Linked DNA regions of Phreatobacter stygius. The protein of the gene in region 1 interacts with the protein of each later gene in a pairwise test. Links are inferred from orthologs where the notes say so. Each region holds a gene or a part of one and is shown on either strand. Other genes may lie near its edges.

Region 1 (7,371 bases):
CGCCTGCCGGCCGAAGCTCCCGGCAAGACCACCCTAACGACAATCTAGACGCGAAAACCGAGACATCATGACCATGCCGCTTTCGATCCCGGTGCAACGGCTCGCCCATGGCGAGGGATTGCCCTTGCCCGCCGCCCAGACCAGCGGCAGCGCCGGCATGGATCTGGTCGCAGCCTTGCCCGATGCAGAGCCCGTCACGCTCGCGCCACGCGCCCGGGCCGCCGTTCCGACCGGGCTGACCCTGGCCATTCCGGAAGGTTTCGAAGGCCAGGTGCGGCCCCGCTCGGGCCTGGCGCTCAAGCACGGCATTACGGTTGCCAATGCTCCCGGCACGATCGACGCGGATTATCGCGGCGAGGTGAAGGTCATCCTGATCAATCTCGGCGAGGAGCCTGTGACAATCCGCCGCGGCGAGCGCATCGCCCAGCTGGTCATCGCGCCGGTGACCCGTGCGACGCTGATTCCAGCTGATACATTGGATAAAACATCTCGCGGTTCCGGCGGTTTTGGTTCGACCGGGCGTTAAAGCACGACCCCTGCGTTGCAATCACAGGTCGTATGCAAAACTTGCCTATTCTGAGTCGGGCAACATGTGCTCACCTTACGCTAAGGGAAATCGACGTTAGCCCTCGACGCTGAGGTTTGCATGTCCGTCCTGTCCCGCCGCGGTCGCTTAGCCATAGCGGCCGTCGTCGATATCGCGATCTACGGCCGCCAGGCGCCCGTGGCCGCGAAAGCTTTGGCGCAGCGGCATGCCTTGCCGCCCCGCCATCTGGAGCCCCTGCTGCAGGGCCTCGTCCGCGCCGGCATCCTGAAAGGGTTGCGCGGGCCACGCGGCGGCTACGATATTGCCCGCGACCGTCGCAAGATCAGTTGCGGCGAGATCGCGCGCGCCGTCGCCACGGCCAGCGAGGACGAGCCCGAAGAGATCGCGCTGCTGGTCACCACCGTGGTCGAGCCGGCGATCGCCGAGGCCGAACGCCGGTTCTTCGCCGAGCTCGACAGGATTTCGATCGCCGAGCTGTGCGCCACTGTCGAGGCGCAGCCGTCGCTGGCAGTGGCCTGAGCCGGGCCGGATCGCCTGCCGGGATTTTGCCGGCAGGTCGCTGGTCGGCCGCCAGGGTTCAGGCGGCGCGCGAGAACACCTGGGCAAGCCGCTCCAGGGCGCCGTTCAGGGTCTCGTTCTTCTTGGCGAAGCAGAAGCGCACCACCGAGGTGACCGGCGTCTGTGCATAAAAGGCCGACACCGGGATCGCCGCGACGCCATGCTCGGTGACCAGCTTGCGGCAGAAGGCGACGTCGTCGGTAATGCCGGCGGGCGCGAGATCGATATTGATGAAATAGGTCGCCGCGCTCGGCAGGACCTCGAAACCGGCGCCGGCAAGCCCGGCCGCGAACAGGTCGCGGGCCCGCTCCAGGTCGGCGCGCATGCCGATGAAATAGTCGTCGTCCTTGGCCAGCCCATAGGCCACCGCAGCCTGAAGGTTCGGCGGCGTGGTGAAGGTGAGGAACTGGTGAGCCTTGGCCAGCACTTTCAGAAGGGCCGGCGCGGCCGCCACGAAGCCGACCTTCCAGCCGGTCAACGAGAAGATCTTGCCGGCCGAGCCAATCTTCACCGCGCGCTCGCGCAGGCTGTCGACGGCCAGCACCGAGACGTGCCTGGCGCCGTCGAAGATCACATGCTCCCAGACCTCGTCGGAGACGACGGTTGCGCCGAAACGTTCGCAGAAGCGGCCGAGCAGCTCCAGGTCCTCGCGCGGGAAGACCGAGGCCGAGGGATTGAGCGGATTGTTGAACAGCACGACCTTGGTCCTGGCCGAGAAGACCGCGGCGAGATCGGCTTCGTCGAAACGCCAGTGCGGCGGCTTGAGCGTGACGAAGCGCGGCACGCCGCCGGCCCGGCGCACCAGCGGCAGATAGGCGTCGTACATCGGCTGGAACAGCACGACCTCGTCGCCCGGCTCGATCAGCGCGAACAGCGCGCCGGCGATCGCTTCCGTCGCGCCCGAGGTGATCATCACCTCCTGGTCGGGATCGAGCTTCAGCCCCTGGAAGCGGGCATAGTGGGTGGAGACCGCCTGGCGCAGCTCCGGCAGGCCCATCATCGGCGGATATTGGTTCCAGCCCGAGACGACGGCCTCGGCGGCTTTCTGGCGCACGTCGGCCGGCCCCGGATCGTCGGGAAAACCCTGGCCGAGATTGATCGCGCCGGTCTCACGGGCGAGCTGCGACATGACCTCGAAAACGGTGGTGGGGATATCGGCGAAAATCGGGTTCATGAGAGCACCGGAACCAAGATCGTTCGTTTGGACGAACGGGGTGATCGGTATGCAGAAAGGCCGAAAAAGAGTCAATTCACCGGCATGGCCGGAAATTCGACGCTTAGGACGGCCGCGCGACGAAGGTCATGCGGTGCGGCGTCAGGCCGAGATTGACCTGATAACGCTCCGCCGCAAAACCGTGCTCGGCGAACAGGCCGAGCATGTCGGCCTGCGAATAGGTCGACAGGCCCAGCTCGCTGCGGATCTTGCGATAAGGCGAGATGGCGGTGGCGGCGAGGCCGGCGATTGCCGCGAACAGGAAGCCGTGAGCGGCGGCGTTGCGCAACAGCGAGCCGACATCGGCAACGATGCCGGTATCGGGCGAAATGACGTCGGCGATGACCAGCCGGCCCGATGGCTTCAGCTTGGCCCTGAACCGGTCGAGCAGGGCGCCGAGATCGGCGCGCGTCAGATATTGGATGAGCGAACTGACCATGATGAGATCGGCCGCGTGATCGGCCAGCACGCTGTCGAGCTCTTCCGGCAGCACGCTTGCAATGACATCCGGCAGGCCACCGAAATGGTCTCTCAGCCGGGCAACCACCGAAGGCGCGCCGTCGCACAGGACCAGGCGCCCGCAGGCCTGGGCGATCCGACCGGCCTCCAGCGCTTCGCCGCAGGCATAATCGAGCACCACCGCATCCGGCCCGGCGCCGGTTTCGGCGAGATGGCGGAGAATACCGTCGGCGATCGCCTTGTAGTGGACGGCCTTGTGCGTCGCGTTCACGTAGATCGCGTGTTCGCCGTCCCAGAAAGAGCGCCAATCGGTCATCGCGGCCTCGTCAATGCGAGGGACCCGTCAATCTGTCCGACAGCGCAAGGAACACGCCCGAGGTGACGAAGACCACATGGATGAGCAGCAGCCAGGTCACGTCGCGGTCCGTCATGGCGCCGATATTCATGAAGGCCTTGAGCAGATGGATCGCCGAAATGGCGACGATCGAGGCCAGAAGTTTGAGCTTCAGCCCCGAAAAATCGATCATGCCCATCCATTCCGGCCGATCGTCCTCGTGCACGTGGTGCATTTTGGAGATGAAGTTCTCATAACCGGAGAACACCACCATGATCACCAGATTGCCGGCCAGCGACAGGTCGACGAGCGTCAGGATGCCCAGAATGACATCGGACTCCTTGGCGGTCGGGATATGCATGACCAGATGCGCCAATTCGCGCAGGAAGGTGATCACCAGAAGCGCCAGGCCAATGATCAGGCCAATATAGAACGGCGCCATCAGCCAGCGGCCGGCGAACAGGAATTTCTCGATGCCACGCGCGCCGATCGATGGGGCGACGCGGGTCGGGGCGGGCGGCGTTTCGCTCATCCAGGTTTTTCGCACGGGCCTTCCGGCCGGGCAAGGGCGCGCGGCCTGAACGCTGCTATTCGCCTTCGCCGAACCGGTCGGCGACCAGGACGGCAATGGCGTCGATGGCTTCCGAGGCCTCACGGCCGGTCGCCCTGACGGTGATCGAGGTGCCAATGCCGGCGGCCAGCATCATCAGGCCCATGATCGAGGTGCCGTCGACGGTCTCGCCGCAGCGGGAAACGCTCACCGCGGCATCGAACCGGTCGGCGCAGGCGACAAATTTGGCCGAGGCGCGGGCATGCAGGCCGCGCTTGTTGAGAATCGGCACCTCACGGACGATCTCGCCCTCGGCGGCCGGCGCATCCGGCGGACAGTCGGTCTCGTTATCCGCCATCGGAAATCCCCTGCTCCTCCGTCGGCGCCTGCAGACGCTCTCGCCTTGTCGTCCACCCGCATCGCTCAATGACCCGCAAGCACGCGGCTGGCGATGTTGATATATTTGCGGCCCGCCTCCTGGGCGTGCAGCACGGCTTCCTGCAGCGGCTTCTCGCCGCGCACGGTGGCCAGCTTGACCAGCATCGGCAGATTGATGCCGGCGATCACTTCGACCGCACGGCCGTTCATGACGGAAATGGCCAGGTTGGACGGTGTGCCGCCGAACATGTCGGTCAGCACGGCCACACCGTCGCCGGTATCGACGTGATCGACGGCCGCGATGATGTCGCGACGACGCTGATCCATGTCGTCATTCGGCCCTATGGCCACCGTTTCGACCTGGCGCTGTGGTCCCACCACATGTTCCATGGCGGCGCGGAACTCGATGGCGAGTTGACCATGCGTGACGATGACGAGACCGATCATCCGGCACTCCGCGCGCCAAAACTTGCGCGCAATATCACGAAAGAGGCGGATATGATCACCATGTTACCGGCAAGCGCAAGGCCCACCGTTGCGAACGATTGCAGATTGGTGCGCCGCAGCAACACTGGCCTCATGTCATCGCCTCCCTTGCAATAGCGAGAGCACAAGCGGCAGCGGATCGCAACCCGGGGCCACGGGAAGCCGCGACACTATGACGCCTTCGACGACGGTCTGCAGCGCCAGGGGGTCCGGCATGCGGGCCGCATCGCCGGCATCGAGATCGACGACCAGACCGACCACCGCCATGGCCTCGTAGGCACAGGCCATCACGCCCCGGCCGCGCTCTTCGACCAGGCCCGCGATCGGCTGAGGTGCGCTGACCAGCAGCCGGCCGTGAGCCGCTTCGAGGCGGACCCGGTCGTCGGCGACAAGCCTGGCGAAAGCCAGCCCGCCGGAGCGCCCCGCGTCGATCAGGCCGAGCACCAGGCGCGACTTGCCGGCGCCCGAAGCGCCGCGGATCAGCACGGCCTTGGCGCCAACCAGGACGGCGCTTGCGTGAACCGTGCGGCCGGCGCTTTCTGGCATCGTCAGACCGCCGGCAGGCGCACGACGAAGCGGGCACCGAGGCTGGTCGGTTCGCCCTCGTCGTCATCGGGACCGGGCCGGTTCTCGGCCCAGATGCGACCGCCGTGGGCCTCGATGATCTGCCGGGAAATGGACAGGCCGAGGCCGGAATTCTGGCCATAATCCTGGTGCGGGCGATCGGTGTAGAAGCGCTCGAAGATGCGCTGCAGCGCATCGGGACGAATGCCCGGGCCGTCATCCTCGACGGTGATCTCGACGGCGCCCTTCAGCTTGCGGGCGGTGACCCTGACCTCGCCGCCGGCAGTCGAGAACGAGCGGGCATTGTCGACCAGATTGGTGACGACCTGGCTGATCCGGCTGTCATGGCCCGGCACGACGAAATCTTGCGGCCGGCCACCCTCGAAACTCAGGGAAACCTTGACGCCGTCGGCACGCTTGACCTCGTTGGCGATGGTGACAAGCGTGCTGAGCAGCTTGGCGACATCGACCTTGGTGGCCTCCTGGCGTTGCAGCTCGGCATCCAGCCGGCTGGCATCGGAAATGTCGGTGATCAGCCGGTCCAGCCGCCTGACGTCGTGCTGGATCACCTCGAGCAGGCGCGATCGCGAGGTGTCCGACTTGGCGAGCGGCAAGGTCTCGACCGCCGAGCGCAGGGAGGTCAGCGGGTTCTTGAGTTCATGGGCGACATCGGCGGCGAAGCTCTCGATCGAGGCGATGCGCGCATAAAGCGCGTCGGTCATGTCGCGCAGCGACCGCGACAAATGGCCGATCTCGTCGCGGCGGTGGCTGAAATCGGGGATTTCCTCGCGCGAGCGATGGTGGCGGCGCACCTTCTCGGCGCCGTCGGCAAGCTTGCGGACCGGGCCGGCAATGGTTCGCGCCATCAGGATCGACAGCACCACCATGACGAAGGCGGCGACCAGGAAGACGCGCAGCACCTGGAACCGCTCGGCGTCGATCACCGCGTCGATCTCGCCGCCCTGGGTGTTGAGCAGCAGCACGCCGAGCACGCCGCGGAAACGCTGGACCGGGATCGCTACGGAAACGATCACCTCGCCGCGGTCATTGACCCTGACCATGCTGCCCTTCTGGCCGCTCAGCGCCTGGGCAACCTCCGGATAGATCTTGCCGTTGCGAAAGCCGACATCGCGATAGATCGGGAAATCGCCGCCGCCGCGCAGGAAGCGGCGGACCTCGTTCCACCATTTCTCATAAAATGGCGGCTTCTGGCCGATCGGCGGCAGGTCGAAGGTCGAGATATCACCGCGGCCATAGAGGTTGCGGCTGTCGAGAATGAGATTGCCTTCGCGGTCATAGATGCGCGCCTGGGTCTCGGTTGGCCCGGTCAGGCGGCGCAGCACCGGGGCGACACGCTCGGGATTGATCGGGAATTCCAGGAGCGCGCTCGGATCGTCGACCGAGGCGCCGGAGCCGCCGAGCTGCATCTCGAACAGCTTGTCGGGATCGATCGGAATGACCGAGCCGTCGACCGCGGCGGATGCGGCAATGGCGCCGGCGATGATCTCGCCCTGCACCAGCAGGCTCTGCGCCCGCGACTCGATCAGGCCGGCGCGAAACTGCGACAGCCAGAGAATGCCGGAGACCAAGGCCACCAGCCCCGCCAGATTGAGCAGCACGATGCGGCGGGTGAGGCTGGAGAACGACCGGTTCAGCACCGCGCGCATGCCGCGCGCGAGCACATGGACGAGCCGGGTCCAGGGCCGCCCGGACCGCATGTTCAAGGCCACGGGCGAGCCTTCAAGAGCAGTTTGCGGCGTCCGATCGAGCATGAGCGTTGCAGCGAGGCGGTCCGCCTCACTCCTTGAAGCGGTAGCCGACGCCGTAAAGCGTCTCGATCATCTCGAAGTCGTCATCGACCACCTTGAACTTCTTGCGCAGGCGCTTGATGTGGCTGTCGATGGTGCGGTCGTCGACATAGACCTGATCGTCGTAAGCCGCATCCATCAGTGCGTTGCGGCTCTTCACAACGCCGGGACGCGTGGCCAGGGCCTGCAGGATCAGGAACTCGGTGACGGTGAGCGTCACCTGATGGCCGTCCCAGGTGCAGGTATGGCGCTCCGGATCCATGCGCAGCTTGCCGCGCTCCAGCACCTTGGCGTCGGTCTTGGCTTCGGCGGCCGGATCCTTGGCCTGGGCACGACGCAGCACCGCCTTGACGCGCTCGACCAGCAGGCGCTGCGAGAACGGCTTCCGGATGAAATCGTCGGCGCCCATCTTCAGGCCGAACAGTTCGTCGATCTCCTCATCCTTGGAGGTGAGGAAGATCACCGGCATGTCGG
Region 2 (16,955 bases), 4.0 Mb from region 1 along the record:
AGGGGCCGGCGACCGTTGGCCGGGGCGCCCGGCGCCGGTCAGTCAGCCAAGGCCGGTCAGCCAGATTGGCCCAGCCAAGTCTGCTCAACCAAGTCCGGCGCCGCCTTCGCGGGTCTCGCGCAGATAGTGGCTCGGCGGGGTTCCCAGCATGCGCTTGAACATGGTCGTGAAGGCCGCGACGCTTTCGTAGCCGAGATCGAGGGCGACGCTGGTCACCGCTTCGCCGGCGGCAAGGCGGGGCAGGGCCGCGAACAGGCAAGCCTGCTGGCGCCAGGCCGACAGGCTCAAGCCGGTTTCGCGGCGGAAGGCGCGGGTGAAGGCGCGCCGGCTCATGGCGAGCTGGTCCGCCCATTCATCGATGCGGGCATGGGGCGAGGGGTGTTCGAGAAAGCGCCGGCACAGCATGGCGAGCCGCGGCTCGGCCGGAAATGCGAGACCGAGCGGCCGTTCCGGCAAACGCGGAATTTCCAGCGTCATCAGCGCCATGACCAGGCCGGCGCGGCTCATCGGCTCATGCTCGAGCGGCAAGGTGACCGCCTCGACGACCAGGCTGCGCATCAGGTCGGTGACGGCAACCACCCGGATGCCCTCGGGCAGGCCGCCGATCGCGCCGGGCATGACATAGACCGAACGCATGCTGACCCGGCCGAGCATTTCGACCGCGTGCTCGATGCCGGCCGGGATCCACAAGGCATGGCCGGCCGGCACGACCCAGCGGCCGATGCCGGTCGAGACGGTGACCACGCCGGCCAGCGCGTAAAGCAGCTGGGCGCGCGAATGCCGGTGCTTGTTGACCAGGTAGCCCCTGGGATAGTCGCTGGCGAGCGCGATGGTATGGCCATCGGTGCTCTCCAGCCAGGCGCGCCGCTGACCGTCGATGTCGAGGCCGGGGCGCGGGAGCAGGTCTCGTTTGGGGCGGTCCACGGTTTGGCCCAGTCGCGAAAGAACTAGACCAGATCACGCAAGCAGGTCAGTCCGCAAGCGCTATCCTGCACTCGAAACGCCCGCGCTCCGGCCGCCGGGCCCCCTAGCGTTCGACGATGGAGCATTCCGTGACCCAATCCGCCACGACGGCCGATCCAACGGCCGCGGACAATACCGCCTTCAAGGTCATTGCCGCGCTCGGCTTCTGCCACCTGCTCAACGACATGATGCAGTCGCTGCTGACGGCCATCTATCCGATCCTGAAGACTGATTTCGGGCTGGATTTCGGCCAGATCGGCCTGCTGACGCTCACCTTCAACGTCACCGCGTCGCTGTTCCAGCCGCTGGTCGGCCTCTATACCGACAAGCGGCCGCAGCCTTATTCGCTGTCGGTCGGCATGGGCTTCACGCTGGTCGGCCTGATCCTGCTGGCGGTCGCCCATCACTATTGGCTGCTCTTGATCTCCGCCGCGCTGGTCGGGCTGGGGTCGGCGGTGTTCCACCCCGAAGCCTCGCGGGTGGCGCGCATGGCGTCCGGCGGGCGGCACGGCCTTGCCCAGTCGCTGTTCCAGGTCGGCGGCAATGTCGGTTCGGCGATCGGACCGCTGCTGGCCGCCTTCATCGTGCTGCAGAAGGGCCAGGCCAGCATCGCCTGGTTCTCGATCGCGGCGCTGGTCGCGATGCTGGTGTTGTGGCAGGTCGGCAATTGGTACAGCCGGCATCGCGTTGCCGCGGCCGGGCGGTCGGTCGCGGTGCCCGCGCTGGCGCTGTCGACCCGCAAGGTCGTGCTGGCGCTGACCGTGCTCGGTGTCCTGGTGTTCTCGAAATATGTCTATATGGCCAGCCTGACGAGCTACTACACCTTCTATCTCATCGAGAAATTCGACGTCTCGGTGCGCGACTCGCAATTGCTGCTGTTCCTGTTTCTCGGCGCGGTGGCGGTCGGCACCATTGTCGGCGGTCCGATCGGCGACCGGTTCGGCCGCAAGCTGGTGATCTGGGGATCGATCCTGGGCGCGCTGCCGTTCACGCTGGCCTTGCCTTATGCCGGCGGTCTCGCCTGGACCGCGGTGCTGACCGTGCTGATCGGCCTGATCATGGCCTCCGCCTTCTCGGCCATCATCGTGTTCGCCCAGGAACTGGTGCCCGGCAAGGTCGGGCTGATCGCCGGCCTGTTCTTCGGTTTCGCCTTCGGCATTGGCGGCATCGGCGCCGCCGTGCTGGGCGCCGTCGCCGATGTCAGGGGCATCGAATATGTCTACTGGATCTGTTCGCTCCTGCCGCTGGTGGGCCTGTTGACCGTGTTCCTGCCCGACATGGAGGCGGCGCGGGCCAAGGGGGCCCAAGTCCAGGCGGCCTGAAGGCCTCGAACAGGCAGCCTCCGCCAGCTGCAACTCATGCGCGCGAAATGTTTCTGAATGTAAGCAGTACTACCAAATCTCAATCAATGGCCGGCATGGTGGCTGGAGGAATTGCCGCGCGATCGGCGCGGCCGGCCAGAGGATTGATGCATCGCCATGAGCGGGATCCGGATGTCCGCCTACAAGGCGGGTCTCGAAACGCTGTATTTCACCGGTGCGCATCGGGTGCTGCGCCCGGTCTTCGGCGGGATCGGCGCGATTTTGATGCTGCATCACGTCCGGCCGCGGGAGCGGCAGGACTTCGCGCCCAATTCCCTGCTCGAGGTGACGCCGGAATTTCTCGAAAGCGTGGTCGAGCGGGTGAGGGCGCGCGGTTTCGACATCGTCACGCTCGACGAGCTCGGCCGCCGGCTGACCGAAGGTGATGACGGCAGGCCCTTCGTCGCCTTCACCTTCGACGACGGCTATCGCGACAACCTGGAATTCGCCTATCCGATCCTGAAGCGCCACGGGGCACCGTTTGCGATCTATCTGCCGACAGCTTTCACCGAACAGCGCGGCGAGTTGTGGTGGCTGGTGCTGGAGCAGACGATCCGCACCCAGCGGGCGGTGGTGGCGCTGATCGCCGGCAAGGTCGTGCATTTCGACTGTTCGACCGCGGCGCTCAAACGCGAGGCCTACCAGGAGATCTATTGGTGGCTGCGCTCGCTGCCAGAGACCGAGCTGCGCGCCTATGTGCGCGATCTCGCCGCCCGCCACGGCCTCGACTTCCGCGACACCTGCCGCAAGCTGTGCATGACCTGGGACGAGATCGAGACGCTGGCGGCCGATCCGCTGGTCACCTTCGGCGCCCATACGGTCAATCATTACATGCTGGCGAAATTTCCGCCCGAGACCGCGCGCAATGAAATGCAGCAGTCGAAGGCGATCATCGAGGCGCGGCTCGGCCGGCCGGTGAAACACTTTGCCTATCCGGTCGGCGACCCGACCTCGGCCGGTCCACGGGAATTCCAGCTGGCCCGCGAACTCGGCTTCGAGACCGCGGTGACCACCCGGCCCGGACTGATCTTCGCCGAACATCGCGATCACCTGACCGCGCTGCCCAGGGTTTCGCTCAACGGCCATTTCCAGTCGTTGCGCTATTTCGACGTGCTGTTGTCCGGCGCGCCGTTTGCCTTCTTCAACCGGTTTCGCAAGGTCAATGCGGCCTGAACCGAGGCAATAGCCGGGTTTGAGCCGCTAGGCGTCGGCGTGAACGCGGAACAGGCTGTCGACCAGGGCGGTTTGGGCGGCGCCTTCGTCTTTCAGGAATTCGGCCATCTCGAAGTCGTCGACGCCGCCGTGGCGGGTCGCTTGCCATTCGTGGCGCACGAACAGGCGGCCGCTGGCGCGATCAAGGATCAGTGCCCACCAATCCTCGTCGGCCGGCGACGGGCCGCGGGCGCTGCGGTAAAATTCTCGCTGGATGACGGCCATGCTCGGTCCCTCGCGTGATGTCCCAAGAGGCATAGGGGAATGGCGCGGTGATGCTACATCCCGGCCCGAAGCGGTCAATTTCAAACTGAAACCGGAGGCAAATCGGCCGCGGCTTTCATGGGCTTTGGAAAAACCGCCTGAAGGCGGTCGCGAGAAGGCCTGAATCAGATAGTTTGTGCAGGACGCAGCCGCGCCCGCGGTTCGCCCAAACCGAACGCACGATGTCAGATCAAACCGGAACAAGACCTTTCTCGCCCTTCGAATGGATGCTGTCGCTGCGCTATCTGCGCGCCCGACGGAAGGAAGGCTTCATTTCGGTGATCGCCGGCTTTTCGTTCATCGGCATCATGCTGGGGGTGGCGACCCTGATCATCGTGATGGCGGTCATGAACGGCTTCCGCAAGGAACTGCTGGGCAAGATCCTGGGCGTCCAGGGCCATATGGTGATGCAGCCGATCGACCAGCCGCTGACCGACTATGCCGAGGTCGCCGAGCGCCTGATGCGGGTGCCCGGCATCCGGCTGGCGGCGCCGATCGTCGAGGGCCAGGCGCTGGCGACCTCGCCGTTCAACGGCGGCGGCGTGATCGTGCGCGGCATGCGGGCGCAAGATCTCCGGCGCCTGCCGCTGATCTCGTCCAGCATCAAGCAGGGCGGCCTTGAGGATTTCGATACGACCGAGGGCGTGATGGTCGGCCAGAGGCTGGCCAACCAGCTCTCCCTCAGGCTCGGTGACATGCTCACCCTGGTCTCGTCCAAGGGCGCCTCGACGCCAATGGGCACGACGCCCAGGATCAAGGCCTATCCGATCGTGGCGATCTTCGAGGTCGGCATGACCGAATATGATTCGGCCTTCGTGTTCATGCCCTTCGCCGAGGCGCAGGCCTATTTCAACCGCGACGGCGACGCCACCAGCATCGAGGTCTATACCGACAATCCCGACCAGGTCGACCGCTACCGGCGGGAGGCCTCGGCGGCGGTGGAGCGGCCGACCTTCTTCGTCGACTGGCGCCAGCGCAACGCGACGTTCTTCTCGGCCCTGCAGGTGGAGCGCAACGTCATGTTCATGATCCTGACGCTGATCGTGCTGGTGGCGGCGCTGAACATCGTCTCGGGCCTGATCATGCTGGTCAAGGACAAGGGCAGCGACATCGCCATCCTGCGCACCATGGGGGCGACGCGCGGTTCGATCATGCGGGTGTTCCTGATCACCGGCGCCTCGATCGGGGTGGTCGGCACGCTCGCCGGCTTCGCGCTCGGCGTGCTGGTCTGCCTGAATATCGAGAGGATCCAGGAATTCGTCTCCTGGGTCACCGGCACGACCTTGTGGGACCCGACCGTGCGCTTCCTGACCAATATTCCGGCCGACATGTCGACCGGCGAGACTTTTTCCGTGCTGATCATGGCGCTGGTCCTGTCGTTCCTGGCCACGCTCTATCCATCGTGGCGGGCCGCCAAGCTCGATCCGGTCGAGGCGCTGCGTTATGAGTGAAACGACCGAACAAGAACCGCCGGTGCTCTGGCTGAAGGCCGTCGAGCGCAGCTACAAGCAGGGCGAAGCCGCGCTCGATATCCTCAAGGGCGCGGAATTCGCGGTCTGGCCCGGCGAAAGCGTGGCGTTGATCGCGCCCTCGGGCACCGGCAAATCGACGCTGCTGCACATTGCCGGCCTGCTCGAAGCGCCCGACGCCGGCGAGGTCTATGTCAGCGGCGTCGCGACCTCGGGCATGGCCGACAGCGATCGCACCCGCATCCGCCGCACCGAGATCGGCTTCGTCTACCAGTTCCATCACCTGCTGCCGGAGTTCACCGCGCTCGAGAACGTCATGCTGCCGCAGATGATCCGCGGGCTGACCAAGAAGGAAGCCAAGACCCGGGCCGGCGAACTGCTCGGTTATCTCGGTCTTGCCGAGCGCCTGAACCACAGGCCGGCGGAACTGTCGGGCGGCGAGCAGCAGCGTGTCGCCATCGCCCGGGCGGTGGCCAATGCGCCGCGCCTGCTGATGGCCGACGAGCCGACCGGCAATCTCGACCCGAAAACCGCCGACCATGTCTTTTCGGCCCTGACGCAGCTGGTGCGCGCCTCGCGCCTGGCGGCCGTGGTCGCCACCCACAACATGGAGCTCGCGGCGCGGATGGACCGGCGCGTCACCATTCGCGACGGCCTGGTGGTCGAGCTTTAGGCTGTCACCATCCCGCTCGTCATGGCTGGCCTTGGGCCGGCCATCCACGCATCGTCTTGACCGAGGAAGACGTGGATGGCCGGGACAAGCCAACGGCCATGACGAAGCGAAAAGCGCCGTCTCAATCGCCCGAATTCGAAGCCTTGCGGATATCCGACGGCGTTCCGCCGAAACGGCGGCGGAAACAGCGGTTGAAATAGGACAGGTCGCCGAAGCCGACATCATAGGCGATCGTGCTGATCGACCGGCCGGCGAGGCGCGGGTTGGTCAGCATGCGGCGGGCGCGCGCCAGACGTTCGGCCAGGACGAAGTTTGAGAACGAGGAGCCGTCCGCCGCGAACAGCTTGCGCACGTAGCGCTCGGAAATGCCGTGATGCGCGGCGATGGCCTCGACCGACAGGCCGGGGTCGCCCAGCCGCCTGGTGACGTCGGCTTTGACGGCATCGAGCCGGGCGGCCCGCAAGCCTCTCGCCTTGGCGGTTTCGGCGGCATCCCTGTTGGCGCCGAGCGTGAGCGCCAGGAGGTCGTGGACATGGGTCGCCACCTGTTGGCGCAGGGCAGGGCCCGACGGCATGTCCATGGCCTGGAGCATCCCGAGATAGCCGATGAGCAGGCGCTGTGCCTCGAGGTCACGTGGCAAAGTGCGCATCAGCACGCCCGAGAGGTCGCCGACCATCGGCACCAGCACGCGCGACGGCACGCGCAGGCTCAGGAAGCGCAGGTCGGAACGGTAGGTGAAGCTGCCGGCTTCCGCGCTCGTCGTCATGATCGCGTCGCCGCCGCTGATCTCGGCCTCCCGTCCGCGGTGGCGCATGACCCCGCCGCCGGACAGGGCGGCGAGCCAGATCAGGTCGTCGCTGTCGGCCAGTCCCGTCGGATGAGCGCAGCGCTGCCGCGCGGCGGTGCCGGTCGCAAAGCTCAGCTCCGGCATGGAGCGGAGCTGCACCTCGATGTCGCACGGATCGTCATCCAGCGACTCGATGTCAACCCGCAGGATGGCCCGGCCATAGACCTCGCGCAGCACGTCGATGCGCTCGGCCGGCGGGATATTGCGGGTCGAGAATCCGAAGGATGCACATTCGTCCATTCAGGGCCGTCCTGTCCGTATCGATGTTCCGCTGCGCCCAAGTCCGGCCGACCGGTCCTATTTAGGGTGCTCGCGGATCAGCGCCAAGCCGGCGGTATCGAAGCCAAGGCGCATTTCAGCCCGACGAGCCTTCGGCACGCGGGCCGTGTCGTCATTGCAACAATGGCGCCCCGATCTCCGCGATGGGCTGCCGCCAGGCGCCAGGGAGGAGGCCGGCGACGCCTCCAGGGAAGCGAGGCCGTGGTGACAGGGAGACGAGGGACCGGGGCATCCGGGCGCCGACCGCCGGCGGCACTCGCCAAGGCGTTGCTGATCGGGCTCCTCGGGGTCGGCGGGCCGCCGGACCGGGCCGGCGCGATCCAGGCCGCGCGCGCCACGGGGGTGCCGGATCGGGCCGTTCCGGCCGATCTCGTCGGCGCCTGGGCCTTCAGCGTGGCGATCGGGAACTATTGCAACCCGCTCGGCCATTGTTCTCCTGATAGCGGCGGCAGCATGTCCTTCACCATCAGAGCCGACGGGCAGGCCGAACATGCGCTGGTCGAGACGTCGCGCGTCGAGGGCTGCGGCCAGATCCGGACGCTGACGCGCAAGCGCGGCACGATCAAGGTCAATGGCCCGACGCTGGTCTTCCTGACGCGGTCGGGCACCTACACGTCGTCGAACGGTTGCCGGCCGGATCTGACCGGCACCTGGAACCTGGAGGCCCGCGACCTCGCGCCGCGCGCGCTGACCTGGCAACTGGTCGCCGACCCCGGCGCGCCCGGCCAACAGGCGCTGCGGCTGGTCGATCCGGAGAACCAGATGAGCGGCACCTACAGCCGGCGCTGAACCTGTCAATGCGATTCCGCACGATGGTCCAACACCTTGTCGTGGCGTGTGCTTTTCATACTGGTCGATCCGGAAGGGTCGAGGCGCAGGCAGCAGCCAACGCGCCGGGCTCCGGTCTCATCAGCGCGCCGACATCCTCTTGCCGCACCGGCGGAAGTTTTTGTTCACCACATGGGTTGCTTGTTTGTTCTCATGACTTGTCGTGAGAACAAATTGCGAACATGATCGCTGGGTCAACGGATGACGAAGGAGGCACTGATGGTGCGGACATTCATCGAAGACATGGCGGCGCTCGCCGCGCTCGGACTGTTCACCGGCATGGTCGCGGTCTGGGCACAGGCAATCCAGGGCCTCTGATCGGCTTGCCATTCGCCCGCTATCGACGGCCGCGATGCAAGCGGCTTGTGAAGTGCGGGGAGCTTCGCGTCAGTGGCGATTGATCGCCGCCGCGGCGCGGGGCAAAGCTGGTGGTGACCAAGACTCACTGCCAAGGGGAGGGACGACCGTGGCTCCACCACGTTTCGTACATCTGCGCGTCCACTCGTCCTTCTCGCTGCTCGAAGGCGCGCTCGGCATCGCCAAGCTCGCCAAGCTCGCCGCAGCCGACCGCATGCCGGCGCTGGCGGTGACCGACACCAACAATCTGTTCGCGGCACTCGAACTGTCCGACAAGCTGGCCGGCGCCGGTATCCAGGCGATCGCCGGACTGACGCTGGGCGTCGATTTCGCCGACCGCGAGGTCGATCCGCGCCGGCCCAATCTCGGCGGCATCAAGCCGAGGATCGCGCTGCTCGCGATGAGCGAAGAAGGGTATCGCAACCTGATGGCACTGACCTCCATGGCCTTCATGGAGAGCACCGATGTCGGCGACCCGAGCGTCGGCCTGGCGGCCTTGCAGCGCCATGCCGGCGGCCTGATCGCCCTGACCGGCGGTCCGCGCGGGCCGATCGACATGGCCTTGCGCGACAATCAGAGCGATCTCGCGCGCGCCCGGCTCGACCGGCTGACCGCCATCTATGGCGATGGGCTTTATGTCGAGCTGCAGCGCCACGGGCTCGACGAGGAGCGGGCGGTCGAACCGACGCTGATCACCGAGGCCTATGGCCGCGGCCTGCCGCTGGTCGCCACCAATCAATGTTATTTCGGCAGCGCCGCCGATTACGAGAGCCATGACGCGCTCGGCTGCATCGCCGGCGGCCGGGTGCTGGCCGATCCCGAACGCAAACACCTCACCCCGGACCACCGTTTCAAGACGCAGGCCGAGATGGTCGCGCTGTTCGCCGATCTGCCGGAGGCGATCGACAGCACGATCGAGATCGCCCGGCGCTGTCACTATCGGGCGCGCACGCGCAAGCCGATCCTGCCGCGCTTTTCGCTCGAGCCGGGTGGCGAGCCGGTCGATGAAGTGGCCGAGCTCAACCGGCAGTCGCGGGAAGGCCTGGCGCGCCGGCTCGCCGCCCATGGGCCGGCCGAGGGCCTGACCGTCAAGACCTACGAGGACCGCCTCGATTTCGAGCTCTCGATCATCGAGAAGATGCAGTTCCCGGGCTACTTCCTGATCGTGTCCGACTTCATCAAATGGGCCAAGCAGCGCGACATTCCGGTCGGGCCGGGCCGTGGTTCGGGCGCCGGCTCGCTGGTCGCCTATGCGCTGACCATTACCGATCTCGATCCGTTGCGCTTCAACCTGCTGTTCGAACGCTTCCTCAACCCGGAACGCGTGTCGATGCCGGACTTCGACATCGACTTCTGCCAGGACCGGCGCGACGAGGTGATCCGCTACGTCCAGGAGCGTTACGGCCGCAGCCAGGTCGCCCAGATCATCACCTTCGGCACCTTGCAGGCGCGCGGCGTGCTGCGCGACGTCGGCCGGGTGCTGGAAATGCCCTATGGCCAGGTCGACAAGCTGTGCAAGCTGGTGCCGCAGAACCCGACGGCGCCGATCACGCTCGACAAGGCGATCGAGGGCGAACCGAAACTGCAGGCCGCGCGCGACGAAGAGCCGGTGGTCAAGCGCCTGTTCGATATCGCGGTCAAGCTCGAAGGCCTGAACCGCCACGCCTCGACCCATGCCGCGGGCCTGGTCATCGGCGACCGGCCGCTGGTCGAACTGGTGCCGCTCTACCGAGACCCCAAGACCGACATGCCGGTCACCCAGTTCAACATGAAATGGGTCGAGCAGGCCGGCCTGGTGAAGTTCGACTTCCTCGGCCTGAAGACGCTGACCGTGCTGCAGAAGGCGATCGACCTGATCAAGCTGCGCGGCATCGCGGTCGATCTCGCCACCATCCCGCTCGACGACGCCAAGAGCTATGAAATGATGGCGCGGGGCGAGACGGTCGGCGTGTTCCAGGTGGAAAGCCAGGGCATGCGCAAGGCGCTGGTCGAGATGAAGGCCAGCCGCTTCGAGGACATCATTGCCCTGGTGGCGCTCTACCGGCCGGGCCCGATGGCCAATATCCCGGTCTATTGCGCGCGCAAGCTCGGCCAGGAAAAGGCCGAGTATCCCGACCCGCTGCTCGAGCAGGTGCTGGCCGAAACCCACGGCATCATCGTCTACCAGGAACAGGTGATGCAGGCCGCCCAGATCCTGTCGGGCTATTCGCTCGGCGAGGCGGATCTGCTCAGGCGCGCCATGGGCAAGAAGATCAAGGCCGAGATGGACAAGCAGCGCGAGCGCTTCGTCTCCGGCTGCACCGAACGCGGCATGGCCAAGGCCAAGGCCGACGAGATTTTCGACCTTCTGGCGAAATTCGCCGATTATGGCTTCAACAAGAGCCACGCGGCCGCCTATGCGCTGGTATCCTATCACACGGCCTGGTTGAAGGCGAACTATCCGGTCGAGTTCATGGCCGCTTCCATGACGCTGGAATTGTCGAACACCGACAAGCTGTCGGAATTCCGGCGCGAGACGCTCCGGCTCGGCATCACGCTCGAGCCGCCCTGCGTCAACCGCTCCGGCGTGCATTTCGACGTCGCCGAGGGGCGGGTGCTCTATGCGCTGGCCGCGGTGAAGGGGGTTGGCACGCAGGCCGTCGAGGCCATCGTCCAGGCGCGCGGCGACGAGCCGTTCCGCGACCTTGCCGATTTCGCCCAGCGCATCAACCCGAAGACGCTGAACCGCAAGACTTTGGAAAACCTCGCATCGGCCGGTGCCTTCGACGCGCTCGAGCCGAACCGGGCGCGCGCGGTGGCAGCGGTCGAGCAGGTGCTGGCCGAGGCGCAGCGCAGTTCCGAGGGCCGGCTGATCGGCCAGGACGAATTGTTCGGCGCGGGCGGGGCTTCGGCGATCCGGGTGCCCGACGTCGAACCCTGGCTGCCGGCGCGCCGGCTCGACGAGGAATACAGGGCGATCGGCTTCTTCCTGTCGGGCCATCCGCTCGACGACTATCAGGCGGCGCTGAAACGCCTGCGGATCGAACCCTTCGTCGATTTCGCGCGCAGCGTGCGCGGCGGCGCCAGCGCCGGCCGGCTCGCCGGGGTGGTGACGGCGCGCCAGGAGCGGCGCACCAAGACCGGCAACAAGATGGGCATCGTCACCTTGTCGGATGCGTCGGGCCATTACGAGGCGGTGCTGTTCTCCGAAGGACTGGCGCTCTATCGCGATCTCCTGGAGCCGGGGCAGGCGGTGCTGCTGTCGGTCGGCGCCGAGCTGCAGGGCGAAGACGTGCGCGTCCGGCTCCTCACCGTCGAACCGCTGGATGCCGCGGCCATCAAGGTCCAGAAGGGTTTTCGGGTTTTCGTCGAGGAGCCGGGCGCGATCGAGAGCATCGCCAAGCGCCTGGTCGCCAAGGGCGACGGCGAGGTCAGCCTGGTGCTGCGCCTGCCCGATGCCGCAAGCGAGGTCGAGGTGAAGCTGCCCGGCCGTTTCGCGGTCTCGCCGCAGATCGCCGGTGCCATCAAGGCGGTGGCTGGCGTCCAGGCGGTGATGGAGATGTGAGGCGAGGAGGCAAAGGCCATGGAGCTGAAACGCGGACGACTGATCGACCACGTGCATTTGCGAACGCGCGATCTGGCGGCCAGCAAGCGCTTCTACACCGCCGTGCTTGATGTTCTGGGCATTCAGGTCACCGACGGCGGCCAGCATTTCCATGCCGACGAGCTCTGGGTCGATGTCGGCGAACAATCTAGCCGCATTCACCTGGCGTTTCAGGCGGCTGATCGCGCCACCGTCGATCGGTGGTACCAGGCCGGCCTGGCGGCGGGCGGCACCGACAATGGTGGCCCGGGCGAACGGACCTACCATCCCGGCTATTATGCCGCCTTCCTCCTTGATCCCGACGGCAACAATATCGAGGCGGTCTATCACGGTCCGGCCGACCGTTCGGCCGATGCCGTGACGATCACCTGGGGCGGGCCAGCCTAGCGGCGGCCTCAGCGCGGTTCGGCGAGCGTCTTGCGCAGCGTCACGTTGAAGGCGGCGAAACCCTGGGCGGCAAAGAAGTGCTGCGCATCGAGATTGGCGGACCAGATATCGAGCGCAATCTCGTCGATGCCTTCAAAAAGCGCGCGGCCTTCGACATAGCGCATCAGGGCCGCGGCAACGCCACGACGACGCGCCGCCGCTGCGACCGCGATGTGCTGCACATAGAGGCGGGCCCGCGGCGGAGTGAGTGGCGTTTCCGGGCGCACCTGCACGTCGAACAGGACGTAGCCGACAGGGATGCCGTCGGTCTCGGCGATGCCGATGGCGCTGTGCGGTCCATCCAGCCGGGCCGCGAAGAATGTCCGCATCTCGACCGGATCGGCCGTCGGCTTGAAATCGCCTGGATAGAGCGCGGCGTGGAGACCCTGAACCACCTGATTGAGCTCGACGAGCCTGTCGAGATCAGCCTCCGTGGCGGCTCGCACGTCTACCGGCATCAAAACGCCTCCCGTCCGCAGACGCAGCCTGGATGGTCGCACTGTCGGTCAATGGCGGTCGATTTTCCAGCCATGCGATCGTCTCCGCCGGTCGGCCGAAGGGCGGCCTAGAGCCGCAACTCCTTCAGGCGCGCGGGCAAGGTGGCGATGGCGGCCTCGTCGGCATTGGCGAAGGCGAAGCGCAGGTGGCCTTCCTGCGCCGGACCGAAATAGCTGCCGGGCAGGCCGAGCACGCCGCGCCCGGTGGCCAGCGCCTCGGCGACCCGTTCGGCGCGCTCGTCGCCGAAGGGATGGCGAACATAGGCGAAATAGGCGCCGATCGATGAGATCGTCCAGCCCGGACAGGCCTGCAGGACGGCCTGAAACGCCTGGATCCGGGCATTGATGGTGGCACGCGTCGCGGCGCGCCAGTCGCTGAGGCCCTCGATCGCCCAGGCAAGCGCACCTTGGGCCGTCCGGGCCGGGCAGATCTGGAAACTGTCGAGGACTTTCAGGATCTGGCCAAGTGCTGCGGGTCCGGCGGTGATGGCGCCGACCCGGTGGCCGGGCACCGCATAGGCCTTGGAGAAGGAATAGAGCTGGATCACCGTGTCGCGCCAGGCCGGATCGGTGAACAGGCCATGAGCGCGGTTGGCGCCGGTGCCCAAGAAGTCGCGATAGGTCTCGTCGATAACAAGCGCGATGCCGCGCGCCCGCGCCAGCGCGGCGAAACGGGCAATGACGCCCTCCGGATAGATCGCGCCGGTCGGATTGTTGGGCGTGACCAGCACGATGGCGCGGGTGCGGGCATCGATCAGCGCTTCGGCTGCGGCCGGATCCGGCACGAAACCGCTTGCCGCGTCGCAGGCCAGCGGCCGCGCCTCGATGCCGAGCATGTTCAAGGTCATCTGGTGGTTGAAATACCAGGGGGAGGGCAGCAGCACGGCATCGCCGGCCCGGGCGACCGACAGGACGGCGGCGAGAAAGGCGAGGTTGCAGCCGGCGGTGATGGCGATGTCGTCAGCCGCGATCCGGCCGCCATAGAGCGTGCTGACCTCGGCGGCATAACGCGACCGCAGCGCATCGTCGCCGAGGATCGGGCCGTAGCGGGCAGTGTCGGGCCGGCCGGCGGCGGCGGCGAGCCGGTCGAGCAGCGGCTGTGGCGGGGCCGAACCGGGGGCTGCCTGCGACAGGTCGATCGGCGCGCCATGCGCGCCGTCGTAACGGGTCATCCAGGCGCGCGCTGCCGGAATGGGCGGCGTGCCGGTATCGACGACATCGGGATTCAAGGCGAACAAGGGCTCACCAGGCGCCGGTATTGGGCATCGAGGCCCAGGGTTCGGCTGACGGTTTGGCTTCGCCCTTCTGCAGGAGCTCGATCGAGATGTTGTCGGGCGAGCGGACGAAGGCCATGACGCCGTCGCGCGGCGGCCGGTTGATCACCACGCCGGCCTTTTGGAGCTTGTCGCAGGTGGCGTAGATGTCGTCGACCTCATAGGCGAGATGGCCGAAGCTGCGGCCGCCGGTATAGGTTTCCGGGTCCCAGTTATAGGTCAGTTCCAGGAGCGGCGCGCCGCGGCTGCCGAAGGCGGCGCCAGCGGTTTCGGCGCCCTTGCGGTCCTCCGGGGCCGCCAGGAACACCAAAGTGAACCGGCCCTTCTCGGATTCGGTGCGGCGAACCTCCACAAGACCCAGTTTGTTGCAGTAGAAATCGAGGGACTGGTCGAGATCGGTGACACGGACCATGGTGTGCAGGTAGCGCATGCGACCTCCCTTTGATCTGATGTGAGGGGCGATTGAGAATGGACGCGGAGTTGAAGACGGCGGCGACCGATCTGGCAAGCCTCGTCAGGCAATCCAGCCGTGCGCTGGCCTTTACCGGCGCGGGCCTTTCGACCGAATGCGGCATCCCGGATTTCCGCTCGCCGGGCGGCCTGTGGACAAAGAACAAGCCGATCCCGTTCGAGGCCTTCGTGTCAAGCCGCGCGGCGCGCACCGAGGCCTGGCGGCGCAAGTTCGTCATGGACGAGAGCTTCAAGGCGGCGGTGCCCGGCCGCGGCCACCGGGCGCTCGCGGCCATGGTGCGGGCAGGGCGGCTCGCCGGCATCGTCACCCAGAACATCGACAACCTGCACCAGGTGTCGGGGGTTCCCGACGACCGGCTGGTCGAATTGCACGGCAACGGCACCTATGCGACCTGCCTCGACTGCGCGCGGCGCTACGAGCTCACCTGGGTCAAGGCGGCCTTCGACGCCGGCGGCGGCGCGGCGCCCGACTGCACGGCCTGCGGTGGGCCGGTGAAGGCTGCAACCATTTCGTTCGGCCAGGCCATGCCCGAGGACAAGATGCGCCTGGCGCTCGACTGGTCGGTCGAGGCGGACCTGTTCATCGCGATCGGAACCTCGCTGGTGGTCCACCCGGCGGCCGGCCTGCCGGTGGCCGCCAAGCGCAGCGGCGCACGGCTCGTCATCATCAACCGCGAGGCGACACCGCTCGACGAGATCGCCGACCTGGTGATATCAGCCGACATCGGCACTTTGCTGGATCAGCTGATGGAACATCTGGCGATTGCGGGCGTTCACTGACCGATCGCAACGCGGCATCCACCAAATGTGTTCGTAATTGGAACGTGGCGCCATTTTATGGCTTTGCTGCCGCAAGGGCGATGTTATCCTTTTGTTAGAGAATCAGGCGGGGTGGGACCGGGGCCAACGGTTCCAATAGAGCGGCGGTGAGCGTGATGACGTCGGACGGTTCGGATCCGGACGGCCAGGGCGGCAAGAACAACCTTCACGCGCGGGTCGATGCCCAGACGACCATTGAGGAAGCGCCGGGAGATCTCGTCGAGATTTCCGGCACCATCAAATGGTTCGATGTGGCCAAAGGGTATGGTTTCATCGTTCCCGACGGCGGCGGGGCGGATGTGCTGCTGCATGTCACCAGCCTCCGGCGCGATGGTTTCCAGACGGCCTATGAGGGTGCGCGCATCGTGGTCGAGGCAACCGCCCGGCAACGTGGCCTGCAGACCTTCCGTGTGCTGTCGATGGATGATTCGACCGCCATTCATCCCTCCCAGATGCCGCCGGCGCGCACCCATGTCTCGGTGACGCCGACCAGCGGGCTGGAACGGGCCGAGGTGAAGTGGTTCAACCGGCTGCGCGGCTTCGGCTTCCTGTCGCGCGGCCCGGGCACGCCCGACATCTTTGTCCATATGGAAACCCTGCGCCGCTACGGGCTCACGGAATTGCGACCGGGCCAGTGGGTTCTGGTGCGTTATGGTGACGGCTCGAAAGGCCTGATGGCCGCCGAGGTCCGTCCCGACGGGGCGGCTTTCCCGGCCTCGCACTGAGCGCTGAACGGGACAATCCATGACGATCGATCGCCGCGCGGTGCTGGCCGCGGGGGCCTGTTTCCTGGTGGCGCCGCGCCTGGCGCTGGCGCGCGGCGTCATGAACCGGCTGGTGATCGCCACCCGGTCCGGGCAACGCCACGAATTCGCACTTGAACTGGCCAATACCGCCGAGACGCGCGCACGCGGCCTGATGTTCCGCCGGGACCTGGCCGATGGTCGCGGCATGCTGTTCGATTTCGGCCCGGCGGAGACCGAGGTGAGCATGTGGATGAAGAACACCTATATCCCGCTCGACATGATGTTCATCCGCGCCGACGGCACCATTCGCCACATCGCCGAAAACACCACGCCGTTGTCCGAGGCGTTGATTTCCTCGACCGGTCCGGTCAAGGGCGTGCTCGAGGTTGCCGGCGGCACGGCCGCCCGGCTCGGCCTGTCCGCGGGCGATCTGGTCGAACACCCCTTTTTTGGAACCTGAGCATGGTCGAGGATCGCCGCCGTGGCTTGCCGCGGCCCGGAGGCTCGGCTATTGCGAGGACGTCGGGGCGTAGCGCAGCCTGGTAGCGCGAGAGTTTTGGGTACTCTAGGTCGCTGGTTCGAATCCAGTCGCCCCGACCATTTCCGGCCCACTTGGGGAGGCTTTCACGTGGTGGCCCGCATCTACCGACCCGCCAAGACCGCGATGCAGTCCGGTCAGGCCAAGACCCAGGACTGGCGGCTCGATTTCGAGCCGGAAACGCCGCGCACCGTCGAGCCGCTGATGGGCTATACCAGTTCGACCGATATGCGCCAGCAATTGCGCCTCGACTTCGCGACGAAGGACGAGGCGATCGCCTATGCCGAAAAGAACGGCCTCGCTTACGAGGTGTTCGAGGCCGAGGTGCCGAAGCGGCGGCTGGCCGCC

The links.
Region 2: the proteins of E8M01_RS14930 (region 1) and dnaE interact in binary tests that used the Escherichia coli proteins (3 or more experiments, as listed by UniProt). The link is inferred for Phreatobacter stygius from one-to-one orthologs.

The regions. Positions count from the first base shown.
Region 1 is NZ_CP039690.1:3,194,776-3,202,146, reverse strand. What follows is about bases 203-3,091. They hold E8M01_RS14930 (aminotransferase), read right to left. Parts: upstream 2,280-3,091; coding sequence 1,125-2,279; downstream 203-1,124. Other genes in these bases: E8M01_RS14925 (class I SAM-dependent methyltransferase), read right to left, coding at 2,383-3,091; E8M01_RS14935 (RrF2 family transcriptional regulator), read left to right, coding at 647-1,066; dut (dUTP diphosphatase), read left to right, coding at 203-526. In the rest of the region: more of dut, read left to right, coding at 68-202; more of E8M01_RS14925, read right to left, coding at 3,092-3,093; E8M01_RS14920 (TIGR00645 family protein), read right to left, coding at 3,104-3,643; E8M01_RS14915 (HPr family phosphocarrier protein), read right to left, coding at 3,699-4,019; E8M01_RS14910 (PTS sugar transporter subunit IIA), read right to left, coding at 4,085-4,486; E8M01_RS14905 (HPr kinase/phosphorylase), read right to left, coding at 4,622-5,071; E8M01_RS14900 (sensor histidine kinase), read right to left, coding at 5,074-6,861; E8M01_RS14895 (response regulator transcription factor), read right to left, coding at 6,887-7,371. UniProt on the Escherichia coli protein: Shows aminotransferase activity with methionine and histidine as substrates, and to a lesser extent also with phenylalanine.
Region 2 is NZ_CP039690.1:7,227,297-7,244,251, reverse strand. Bases 8,047-11,997 are described here. They hold dnaE (DNA polymerase III subunit alpha), read left to right. Parts: upstream 8,047-8,362; coding sequence 8,363-11,797; downstream 11,798-11,997. Other genes in these bases: E8M01_RS34320 (VOC family protein), read left to right, coding at 11,816-11,997. Also shown: E8M01_RS34365 (AraC family transcriptional regulator), read right to left, coding at 85-924; E8M01_RS34360 (MFS transporter), read left to right, coding at 1,053-2,285; E8M01_RS34355 (polysaccharide deacetylase family protein), read left to right, coding at 2,457-3,497; E8M01_RS34350 (hypothetical protein), read right to left, coding at 3,525-3,761; E8M01_RS34345 (lipoprotein-releasing ABC transporter permease subunit), read left to right, coding at 3,983-5,251; E8M01_RS34340 (ABC transporter ATP-binding protein), read left to right, coding at 5,244-5,942; E8M01_RS34335 (AraC family transcriptional regulator), read right to left, coding at 6,064-7,029; E8M01_RS34330 (hypothetical protein), read left to right, coding at 7,273-7,857; more of E8M01_RS34320, read left to right, coding at 11,998-12,223; E8M01_RS34315 (GNAT family N-acetyltransferase), read right to left, coding at 12,232-12,720; E8M01_RS34310 (aminotransferase), read right to left, coding at 12,828-13,997; E8M01_RS34305 (VOC family protein), read right to left, coding at 14,002-14,463; E8M01_RS34300 (SIR2 family NAD-dependent protein deacylase), read left to right, coding at 14,502-15,284; E8M01_RS34295 (cold-shock protein), read left to right, coding at 15,440-16,048; E8M01_RS34290 (DUF192 domain-containing protein), read left to right, coding at 16,068-16,529; E8M01_RS34280 (ETC complex I subunit), read left to right, coding at 16,698-16,955. UniProt on the Escherichia coli protein: DNA polymerase III is a complex, multichain enzyme responsible for most of the replicative synthesis in bacteria. This DNA polymerase also exhibits 3' to 5' exonuclease activity. The alpha chain is the DNA polymerase catalytic subunit.